3 regions of the Sedimentibacter sp. MB35-C1 genome follow, and region 2 is predicted to be linked to each of the others. Evidence: a T-box and tRNA genes for the amino acid it is inferred to sense, from the RefSeq annotation. Region 2 holds a T-box; the other regions hold tRNA genes.
The links. The T-box of region 2 lies ahead of proS (proline--tRNA ligase). A T-box ahead of a tRNA ligase gene usually reads a tRNA of that ligase, here a tRNA-Pro.
Positions count from the first base shown of each region.

Region 1: it has a tRNA-Pro gene. The T-box ahead of proS (proline--tRNA ligase) is inferred to sense a tRNA for this amino acid. The anticodon was not compared.
Region 3: it has a tRNA-Pro gene. The T-box ahead of proS (proline--tRNA ligase) is inferred to sense a tRNA for this amino acid. The anticodon was not compared.

Region 1 covers NZ_CP133188.1:1,260,513-1,263,763, reverse strand. Annotated here, with positions in the region: gene panF (sodium/pantothenate symporter) at 1-509, opposite strand, end outside; gene RBQ61_RS05855 (YhdT family protein) at 553-876, opposite strand; tRNA gene RBQ61_RS05850 (tRNA-Phe) at 1,275-1,350, opposite strand; tRNA gene RBQ61_RS05845 (tRNA-Ile) at 1,409-1,482, opposite strand; tRNA gene RBQ61_RS05840 (tRNA-Ile) at 1,505-1,578, opposite strand; tRNA gene RBQ61_RS05835 (tRNA-Pro) at 1,589-1,662, opposite strand; tRNA gene RBQ61_RS05830 (tRNA-Ser) at 1,675-1,761, opposite strand; tRNA gene RBQ61_RS05825 (tRNA-Lys) at 1,774-1,846, opposite strand; tRNA gene RBQ61_RS05820 (tRNA-Gln) at 1,861-1,935, opposite strand; tRNA gene RBQ61_RS05815 (tRNA-Gln) at 1,944-2,015, opposite strand; tRNA gene RBQ61_RS05810 (tRNA-Arg) at 2,022-2,095, opposite strand; tRNA gene RBQ61_RS05805 (tRNA-Cys) at 2,105-2,178, opposite strand; tRNA gene RBQ61_RS05800 (tRNA-His) at 2,193-2,269, opposite strand; tRNA gene RBQ61_RS05795 (tRNA-Gly) at 2,282-2,355, opposite strand; tRNA gene RBQ61_RS05790 (tRNA-Gly) at 2,375-2,446, opposite strand; tRNA gene RBQ61_RS05785 (tRNA-Tyr) at 2,449-2,533, opposite strand; tRNA gene RBQ61_RS05780 (tRNA-Glu) at 2,574-2,645, opposite strand; rRNA gene rrf (5S ribosomal RNA) at 2,773-2,889, opposite strand; rRNA gene rrf (5S ribosomal RNA) at 3,058-3,174, opposite strand.
Region 2 covers NZ_CP133188.1:5,781-9,031, forward strand. Annotated here, with positions in the region: partial or broken gene proS (proline--tRNA ligase) at 385-1,831, opposite strand; T-box leader at 1,971-2,171, opposite strand; gene RBQ61_RS00065 (bifunctional UDP-sugar hydrolase/5'-nucleotidase) at 2,337-3,251, shown strand, end outside.
Region 3 covers NZ_CP133188.1:2,717,270-2,720,520, forward strand. Annotated here, with positions in the region: gene RBQ61_RS12980 (DNA internalization-related competence protein ComEC/Rec2) at 1-123, opposite strand, end outside; gene RBQ61_RS12985 (ribonuclease H-like domain-containing protein) at 202-1,167, shown strand; tRNA gene RBQ61_RS12990 (tRNA-Phe) at 1,218-1,293, opposite strand; tRNA gene RBQ61_RS12995 (tRNA-Ile) at 1,328-1,401, opposite strand; tRNA gene RBQ61_RS13000 (tRNA-Ile) at 1,424-1,497, opposite strand; tRNA gene RBQ61_RS13005 (tRNA-Pro) at 1,508-1,581, opposite strand; tRNA gene RBQ61_RS13010 (tRNA-Trp) at 1,603-1,675, opposite strand; tRNA gene RBQ61_RS13015 (tRNA-Ser) at 1,689-1,775, opposite strand; tRNA gene RBQ61_RS13020 (tRNA-Ser) at 1,794-1,882, opposite strand; tRNA gene RBQ61_RS13025 (tRNA-Lys) at 1,885-1,960, opposite strand; tRNA gene RBQ61_RS13030 (tRNA-Gln) at 1,974-2,048, opposite strand; tRNA gene RBQ61_RS13035 (tRNA-Gln) at 2,062-2,136, opposite strand; tRNA gene RBQ61_RS13040 (tRNA-Arg) at 2,143-2,216, opposite strand; tRNA gene RBQ61_RS13045 (tRNA-Gly) at 2,280-2,353, opposite strand; tRNA gene RBQ61_RS13050 (tRNA-Gly) at 2,369-2,443, opposite strand; tRNA gene RBQ61_RS13055 (tRNA-Tyr) at 2,446-2,530, opposite strand; tRNA gene RBQ61_RS13060 (tRNA-Thr) at 2,551-2,623, opposite strand; tRNA gene RBQ61_RS13065 (tRNA-Asp) at 2,681-2,757, opposite strand; tRNA gene RBQ61_RS13070 (tRNA-Val) at 2,834-2,906, opposite strand; tRNA gene RBQ61_RS13075 (tRNA-Glu) at 3,030-3,101, opposite strand; tRNA gene RBQ61_RS13080 (tRNA-Met) at 3,202-3,251, opposite strand, start outside.

The DNA of each region.
Region 1 (3,251 bases), 1.3 Mb from region 2:
TATGAAAGGCCCGTCATAGATTCAAACAGTCTAGCGCCTCCAACAAACTGTGCCACAACATAACTGCCTAAAAACATCATTACAGCTAGTATTGCAAATACACCAATAAATTTATTACTGTTATAGCGAGATACAAATAAATCAACATAGGATTGTGCATTAATCCTTCGAGCAACTATGCCAACTTTCTTTCCTATTTCACCAAACACTGTAAAATTCATAAATATCTGAGAGAATCCAGCTAAAACCCATGTTAATCCAACTGAGTAACCAAGACCAGGTCCTCCAAGAAATGTTCCAGCACTACATAATCCAGCGGCTACCATCATTGCAACAACTATAGCTCCCATACCACGTCCGCCAGTATAAAATTCATCAACATATTTATCTACTGCAGTTTTATCCATTGTTTTTTTTGAATAAAGTCCGATTGCAATCATACCCAAAGTATAAATAGCAAAAGTAATTATTATTGCTGTACGACTACTTGCACTTATTTCATAACCCATTTATATGTCTCCTTTTAATAATATTGTTGTATTTGTTTAGTAATTATTTTACTGCTAAATCGTCATTCTCAACTTCATCACTTAATTCCATGTCCACCAACTTAAATTTAGTTATATAAATTACTACTCCAGTAAATATTACACTAATGACAATTATTGCAAACCACCAAGTAGGCAATCCTAAAATATAACTGTAATTATTAGGATCTCCACTGCCTAACAAGTAGGCTGCAATAATACTAACTAGTGTAAAAATAATTTGCACTCCAAAAACTAATTTCATTTCTTTTTCACAAATAATAAATCGAGGGTCCATTTCAATTTCATCCAAACTATAATTAGTTTCATAAAATTCTTCTTTCTTCATTCAATAACCTCCTAATATTTTTTAATTATTATTACGACTATCATTATACTGCCTACCAGACAATTATTTAGATTCTTCTATAAATATATCTAAGTAGCAATTTTGTTATATTCTATTCACTTGTGCAAATGTTTTCAATAAAATAATTTCTATAATAAACTTATTGCTCCCAAAAACTGAAAATAATTTCAAAATACACAATTATATTTGAATTATTTTTCAAAATATTACTTTGATGCTACAACTTAATTGTACTTGGTCATATCAAAGGTAAAAGTAGAACGCTTAAATAATCTGATAATATAAAAAAGCTGTGTTTTTTCACAGCTTTTGTTTTATCCAATTATCCTAATCAAATTATGCAGTAAAAAAGCAGCCGGATTTTCCAGCTGCGCTTCTGGTGCCCAAACGCGGAATCGAACCACGGACACGGAGATTTTCAGTCTCCTGCTCTACCGACTGAGCTATCTGGGCAAATTCGGTCTCATTTCCCATTTTTTTGCTCCTTGCGTCGCATAAATTGAGTCATGAGTGGGCCTTCAAGGACTCGAACCTTGGACCTACCGGTTATGAGCCGGGCGCTCTAACCAACTGAGCTAAAGGCCCAAAACAAATTGTTTTGGTATAGTGGGCTTAGATGGACTCGAACCATCGACCTCACGCTTATCAGGCGTGCGCTCTAACCACCTGAGCTATAAGCCCGTCTTAAGTATCGGGGCGGCAGGATTTGAACCCGCGGCCCTCTGGTCCCAAACCAGATGCGCTACCAAACTGCGCTACGCCCCGAATATGTAGTAACGGAGAAGGAGGGATTTGAACCCTCGCATCCTTGTCAGATCTACTCCCTTAGCAGGGGAGCCTCTTCGGCCACTTGAGTACTTCTCCATTTATATTGAATGATCCATCGGCGATTCGAACGCCGGACACCTTGATTAAAAGTCAAGTGCTCTGCCTGCTGAGCTAATGGATCATAATAAATTAAAATGGCTGGGATGGCAGGATTCGAACCTACGCATACTAGAGTCAAAGTCTAGTGCCTTACCGCTTGGCGACATCCCAATTTTTAACTGGGGTAGTAGGATTTGAACCCACGAATGCCAGAGTCAGAGTCTGGTGCCTTACCGCTTGGCGATACCCCAATAAAATGCACCCAGGAGGATTCGAACCCCCGGCACACGGATTAGAAGTCCGTTGCTCTATCCTACTGAGCTATGGGTGCAAAGAATTTTGGAGGCGCCATCCAGATTTGAACTGGAGATCTAGGTGTTGCAGACCTGTGCCTTACCACTTGGCTATAGCGCCTCGATGTTAAGTATTGGGGTGAATAGTGGGAATCGAACCCACGACCTCCAGAGCCACAATCTGGCGCCCTAACCGACTAGGCCATATCCACCAAAACATAACTTGGAGCGGGTGAAGGGAATCGGACCCTCGCGACCAGCTTGGAAGGCTGGGGCTCTACCATTGAGCTACACCCGCAAAATAAATTTATATTGGAAGCGGAAGACGAGATTCGAACTCGCGACCCTCGCCTTGGCAAGGCGATGCTCTACCACTGAGCCACTTCCGCATTGGTGGAAGAGATTGGATTCGAACCAATGAAGGCGGTGCCAACGGATTTACAGTCCGTCCCCTTTAGCCACTCGGGAACTCTTCCGATTTTAAAACACTCTTACAACTGAGCCAAGCCTAAACTATGACCCTACCGGGATTCGAACCCGGGTTATCGCCGTGAGAGGGCGGTGTCTTAACCGCTTGACCATAGGGCCTTTATAGCCATCGTAGTTTCTTTCACATATTTGCTTACTCGCTGTCGCTCATGCAAATCTGGAACTCATTGCGGTTGACCAACCGTCGATTTTTCAGAACAGAACTCTGAAAAATCGGTTAGGTCATACCCGGCGACGTCTTACTTTCCCAGGCAGTTGCCCGCCAAGTATCATCAGCGCTGAAGAGCTTAACTTCCGTGTTCGAGATGGGTACGGGTGTGTCCTCTTCGCTATTGTCACCAGATAATGTTTTTGTAAGTTTTGAACTGACTATCTAAAGCCTTTGCCCTAACAACATCGCAGTCTCATTCACCAAATTTTCTGCTCCTTACGTCGCAAAATTTGGGAATTCGTTGCGGATGACCTACCGCCATTTTTCAGAACAGAACTCTGAAAAATCGGGTTAGGTCATACCCGGCGACGTCTTACTTTCCCAGGCAGTTGCCCGCCAAGTATCATCAGCGCTGAAGAGCTTAACTTCCGTGTTCGAGATGGGTACGGGTGTGTCCTCTTCGCTATTGTCACCAGATATATAAAAGTTCTTTCAGAACTTTCAAAATCGCATAGGAATTTTTAGATTAGACATTTTTGCGCAGTCTCATTTAC
Region 2 (3,251 bases):
TAATTATTCTAAAAATATAATCGTAGATATCTACAGGAGTATCACTTATATGAAGCAGTATAGGCCCTTTTAATTCTTTTTAAAATCTCCTCGGATATATAAGGAAAATTAAACAGTGATAGAAATTCTCTGTATATATCCTTTAAGCTTTTCATTATAGTTATCTACCTCCCAAGTTAAAATACAGAAAAATATAACTTTGTCTCAGTATTAGTTAAATCACATTTTTTTCATTATATCATAATATTTACTTTTTAAATATTAAAATCAAATAAAAAAACAGATCTTTGCGACCGTTCTTTAAGTCGTTATGATCTGTTTTTATATGTTCTTTTGCTACATCCCTATTAGTGGCTAGTTGGCCTGTATTGCCGGATTTCTATTTTAATATGCTCTGGCAACGTAAATCATATGCTTTGCCTCTTTGCCGCAAATGTGGCATTTGCACCCTAAATTCTCCTGCTCAAACGGGATGCATCTGATCGAAGCGCCTGTTTCATCTTTTAATTTGTCTTCGCACTCTCTGTCTCCGCACCACATCATTTTTGCAAATCCCGGGCGGTTTGGAAGATCTTTTTTATACTGTTCGTAGTCATCAACTACATAAGTATGTGTCTCTCTGTGAGTCTTAGCTTTTTCAAACATATCTACCTGCATTGAATCAAGCATTGATGAAATAGTTTCCTCAATATTGTCAAGCGACAATGTTTCTTTTTCAAGCTTATCTCTTCTCACAGCAACTGCCTGATTGTTTTCTATATCTCTCGGACCTATTTCTATACGAATTGGATATCCCTTCATTTCATACTGATTAAATTTCCATCCTGTTGAGTTTTCCTTGTTGTCATCAAGCTCGACTCTTATTCCGGCAGCCTTTAAAGAATCATACAGATTGTTTGCTTTTTCCATAACTCCTTCTTTGTTCATTGCAATAGGAATGATTACAACTTGAGTCGGAGCCATCTTCGGAGGAAGCACAAGCCCTCTGTTGTCAGAGTGAACCATTATAAGTCCTCCTATAAGCCTTGTTGATATTCCCCATGATGTATGATACGGATGCTCTTCCTGTCCGTTTCTTCCCTGGAATTTAATATCAAATGCTTTTGTAAAATGCTGCCCCAGGTTGTGAGAAGTTCCTGCCTGCAGAGCCTGACCGTCATGCATCAATGCTTCCATGGTATAGGTAGCATGTGCACCTGCAAATTTTTCTTTCTCGCTTTTTTTGTCCTGTAATTACAGGTATAGCCATTAGATCTTCCGCCACCTGTCTGTAAATATCAAGCATCTGAAGAGTTTCAGCCTGAGCCTCTTCATTTGTCTCATGAAGTGTATGTCCTTCCTGCCATAAAAATTCCGAAGTTCTTAAGAATGGTCTTGTGGCTTTTTCCCATCTTACAACACTGCACCACTGATTATAAAGGTAAGGTAAATCCCTGTATGAATTCAACCATTTTGCGTACATATGACATATGATTGTCTCTGATGTTGGTCTGATAACCAATCTCTCTCCCAGCTTCTGGCTTCCTCCGTGAGTAACCCATGCCACCTCAGGAGCAAAGCCCTCAACATGCTCTTTTTCCTTTGTCAATAAGCTTTCAGGAATCAACAGAGGAAAATACATATTTTTATGACCTGTTGCCTTAAATTTTTCGTCGGCAAATTCCTGTATTCTTTCCCACAAAGCATATCCGTAAGGCCTTATTACCATGAACCCTTTAACTGGTGAATAATCCACTAATTCATTTTTTAGTATAACATCTGTGTACCATCTGCTGAAGTCTTCTTCCATTGGTGTTATTTCTTTTACAAAATCTTTTTCTTTTTTAGCCATAATTTCTCCTTTCACATTGCAGTCTCGCATTAAAATATAATTACTATAGTTCCCGTAAATCAGAAACTTATTGAAGTAACCCTACTCAGTTATCCATAATAAAAATGGATTTAGGGTATAAAAATTAACCGCCTCTAAATCAAGAGGCGGATTTCCGCGGTACCACTCTAATTGCTGCAATTATTTGCAGCATCTCATTCAAATAAGGGGATTTCCCTTTGGGTTGTTACTCCCAAATACTCCGAGACGGGTTCGATATACAGAGGGCCAAAAACCTTTCACCAATCAGTTTTCTCTCTATTGCCATGTAAGTTCTACTGCTTCTCTTCATCGTAAATATTTATTTATAACTCATATTATAGAAAAAGTTTAGTTTTGTCAATCATTTTTGATATTTTTCTTATATTTATATGGGTATAATATTTTTTAGGTGCTTGAAAATGTTTCCAACTATTATTATAATAAGTAAAAGCATAACAATAATATAATTAGGAGGAAAGTAAGTATGAAAAAAAGAGTAACAAGTTTAGTCTTAGTAGCATTATTAATACTAAGCAGCTTCAGCTTTGCATTTGCAGACGAAACAGGAATTACTGCTATTACTATTATCCACACTAATGACATTCACGGAAGGATTGAAGAAGACAGTTATAATAATGTAATGGGCCTTGCTAAAATAGCTGCATTGATTAAAGAGGCCAAAGAAGCAAATCCTAACACTCTTGTGCTAGATGCCGGTGATGTTCTCCACGGAATGCCCATAGTTAATATAAGCAAGGGTGAAAATGCCTTAAATGTTTTAGAAGCCGCAGGGTATGATTATATGACTATCGGCAATCACGATTTTAACTATGGAAAAGAAAGATTGTTTGAACTTAGAGATATGTCCGGAATCGGCATGCTGTGTGCCAATGTTTTAGATGAAGAAGGAAAACCAGTTTTCACTCCATACACCATTGAAGAAATGGACGGAGTAAAAATAGGAATATTTGGATTAGCCACTCCGGAAACCATGTATAAAACCAGCCCGTTAAACGTTGAGGGTTTGACATTTGCTGATCCAGTTGAAATTTCAAAAGAAATGGTTGAAGAATTAAAGGATCAGACTGATGTAATAATAGCTCTTGCACACATAGGTCTTGATGAAAGTTCTGTTATTACTTCCAAGGCAATAGCCCAAGAAGTAGATGGAATTGATGTAATAATAGACGGACACAGCCACACTCTTTTAGAGGAAGGCATGATTGTAAACAATACACTGATTGCACAGTCCGGAAATTATGATAAGAATCTTGGCTATGTTGATATAAGTGTTCAGGACGGCGAAGTTATAGAAAAAACAGCTCGCCTTGTTTCGGCTGAAGCTGCTGCAAACACTGAAGCTGATCCTGAGTTAGCAGCTATTATTGAAGAAATAAAT
Region 3 (3,251 bases), 910 kb from region 2:
AGTGGTAAACGCATTATAAACAAGTATGAACGCAGAAACTGCTAAATAGTATTCAAAACATCCACACTCATACGATAATATTCCAATTGCATAAAAAGCAAAAATATAAATTAATACATGCATAATTACACCTCAACATATTTTACCAAATTTTGGGACGTAAATCAAAACTAATTTTGTACAAGCAGGATAGGAGAATTAATGATCATTAACAGCGGAGAAGTAAATTTAATTAACATTAAAGAAAATATACATAACTTATTAAAAAAATCCTTCTTTATTGATATAGAAACAACCGGTCTGTCCAGAGAATATTCTGATATAATTTCAATAACTGTTCTTCTTTATGAAAACAATGGCTATAAAATTACCCAGATATTCTGTGAATATTCAATTGATGAACCTGAAGCATTAAAATACTTTTACGAATTGATTAGTAAAAAGGAGTATATAATCACCTACAATGGAAACAGTTTTGACATTCCATTTTTAATGCGAAAGATGCAAAAATACAATCTTAATATTGATTTGAGTACCTTTACTAAAGTTGATTTATACTATTGGATGAAAAACATTAAAAATAAAATTGAAGTTCAAAATTTGAAATTAAAAACTGCTGAGAAATATTTTAATATTAATAGAAATGACACTCTAGGCGGAGAGGATATCATAACATTATACAAAGCGTACAGAATAGAACCGAGAAAGGAATTTGCGGAATTGATATTACAGCATAATTATGAGGATGTTTTTAATCTTCCTACACTATTCAGCTGCATACTTGATATGTATGATAATATTCTTCATTATGACAACCTTATGGTTAGTATAAACAGCGAGTCCACAAAAATAAAAAAGAATACTTTAATTTGTAAATGCAACATAATAAGCGCGTTAAAAACTAATTATGTAAACACAAACATTAACTTTAGCTTAAAGACCGATTTAGCCTCTCAAACAATGGAATTACATATCCCATTAGATTTTTTTAAAGATGACAAGATTATGGAGTTTTTCTTTATTGATAATGTAAATTATAAGGTACCAAAATACACAGCAATTGAAGGCATAAAAAGAAACCTTCTTCCTATAAAATTTAACGATAAAATCTTTTACACAAACATATCAAATCTAATAAAAACTGTTTTAGACTCTATTTTTAAATAATATTATTAAATAACAAAAAAGGCTTACTTCTTATTGTAAGCCTTTTTATTTGGTGCCCAAACGCGGAATCGAACCACGGACACGGAGATTTTCAGTCTCCTGCTCTACCGACTGAGCTATCTGGGCAAATTCATTATAAACAAATTAAATGTTTTATGAGTGGGCCTTCAAGGACTCGAACCTTGGACCTACCGGTTATGAGCCGGGCGCTCTAACCAACTGAGCTAAAGGCCCAAAACAATATGTTTTGGTACAGTGGGCTTAGATGGACTCGAACCATCGACCTCACGCTTATCAGGCGTGCGCTCTAACCACCTGAGCTATAAGCCCATTTTAAGTATCGGGGCGGCAGGATTTGAACCCGCGGCCCTCTGGTCCCAAACCAGATGCGCTACCAAACTGCGCTACGCCCCGTTGCATAAAAACTATTTTAAACAGGAGTGGCAGGACTCGAACCCACGACACTTGGTTTTGGAGACCAATGTTCTACCGACTGAACTACACTCCTACTATGTAACTTACGGAGAAGGAGGGATTTGAACCCTCGCATCCTTGTCAGATCTACTCCCTTAGCAGGGGAGCCTCTTCGGCCACTTGAGTACTTCTCCATTATGCATAGTTTAATTTGGCGGAGAGGGTGGGATTCGAACCCACGCGGGCTTACACCCAAACGGTTTTCAAGACCGCCTCGTTATGACCACTTCGATACCTCTCCAATGGTGATCCATCGGCGATTCGAACGCCGGACACCTTGATTAAAAGTCAAGTGCTCTGCCTGCTGAGCTAATGGATCATAATAAATTAAATGGCTGGGATGGCAGGATTCGAACCTACGCATACTAGAGTCAAAGTCTAGTGCCTTACCGCTTGGCGACATCCCAATTCTTTATTCTTTGGCTGGGGTAGTAGGATTTGAACCCACGAATGCCAGAGTCAGAGTCTGGTGCCTTACCGCTTGGCGATACCCCACTAAAATGCACCCAGGAGGATTCGAACCCCCGGCACACGGATTAGAAGTCCGTTGCTCTATCCTACTGAGCTATGGGTGCTCAGTAATTTCTAAAAACTACCAAATTTTTAAAAAATTTCTTAAGAATTTGAATAGGTTATATTGGAGCGGGTGAAGGGAATCGGACCCTCGCGACCAGCTTGGAAGGCTGGGGCTCTACCATTGAGCTACACCCGCAAAATAAATTTATGTTGGAGCGGAAGACGAGATTCGAACTCGCGACCCTCGCCTTGGCAAGGCGATGCTCTACCACTGAGCCACTTCCGCAATGGTGGAAGAGATTGGATTCGAACCAATGAAGGCGGTGCCAACGGATTTACAGTCCGTCCCCTTTAGCCACTCGGGAACTCTTCCTTATTTTTTTAATGTTACAAAGCTGGTGGGAGGACTTGAACCCCTAACCTACTGATTACAAGTCAGTTGCTCTACCAATTGAGCTACACCAGCATATATAATTGTTTTACGCCAATAAATTACTTCTTCGACTATACTTCTTTTTTTTAATGGCGACCTGGAAGGGGCTCGAACCCTCGACCTCCAGCGTGACAGGCTGGCATTCTAACCAACTGAACTACCAGGCCGCTTTTGCAGTTAATCACTGCATTTGACCTACCAACACTTTTCAGAAAAATCTGATTAATGAAGTTAGGACTTAAGTGGAAACTATAGGGCTCGAACCTATGACCCCCTGCTTGTAAGGCAGATGCTCTCCCAACTGAGCTAAGCTTCCATATTTTGCAGTCTCATTCACCAATTTTTCTGCTCCTTACGTCACAAAAATTGGGAATTCGTTACATATGACCTACCATCCATTTTTCAGAAAGAAACTCTGAAAAATGGGGTTAGGGCATCATGACCCTACCGGGACTCGAACCCGGGTTATCGCCGTGAAAGGGCGGTGTCTTAACCGCTTGACCATAGGGCCTTATTGTACATTCTCGTTCAAAAATTTTGAACTTGCTGCCAATGACCTACCATCATCTTTTTCCCAATATTAATTGAAAAAATGGGTTAGGGCATCTTGATAGCGGCGAACGGATTTGAACCGCTGACACTGCGGGTATGAACCGCATGC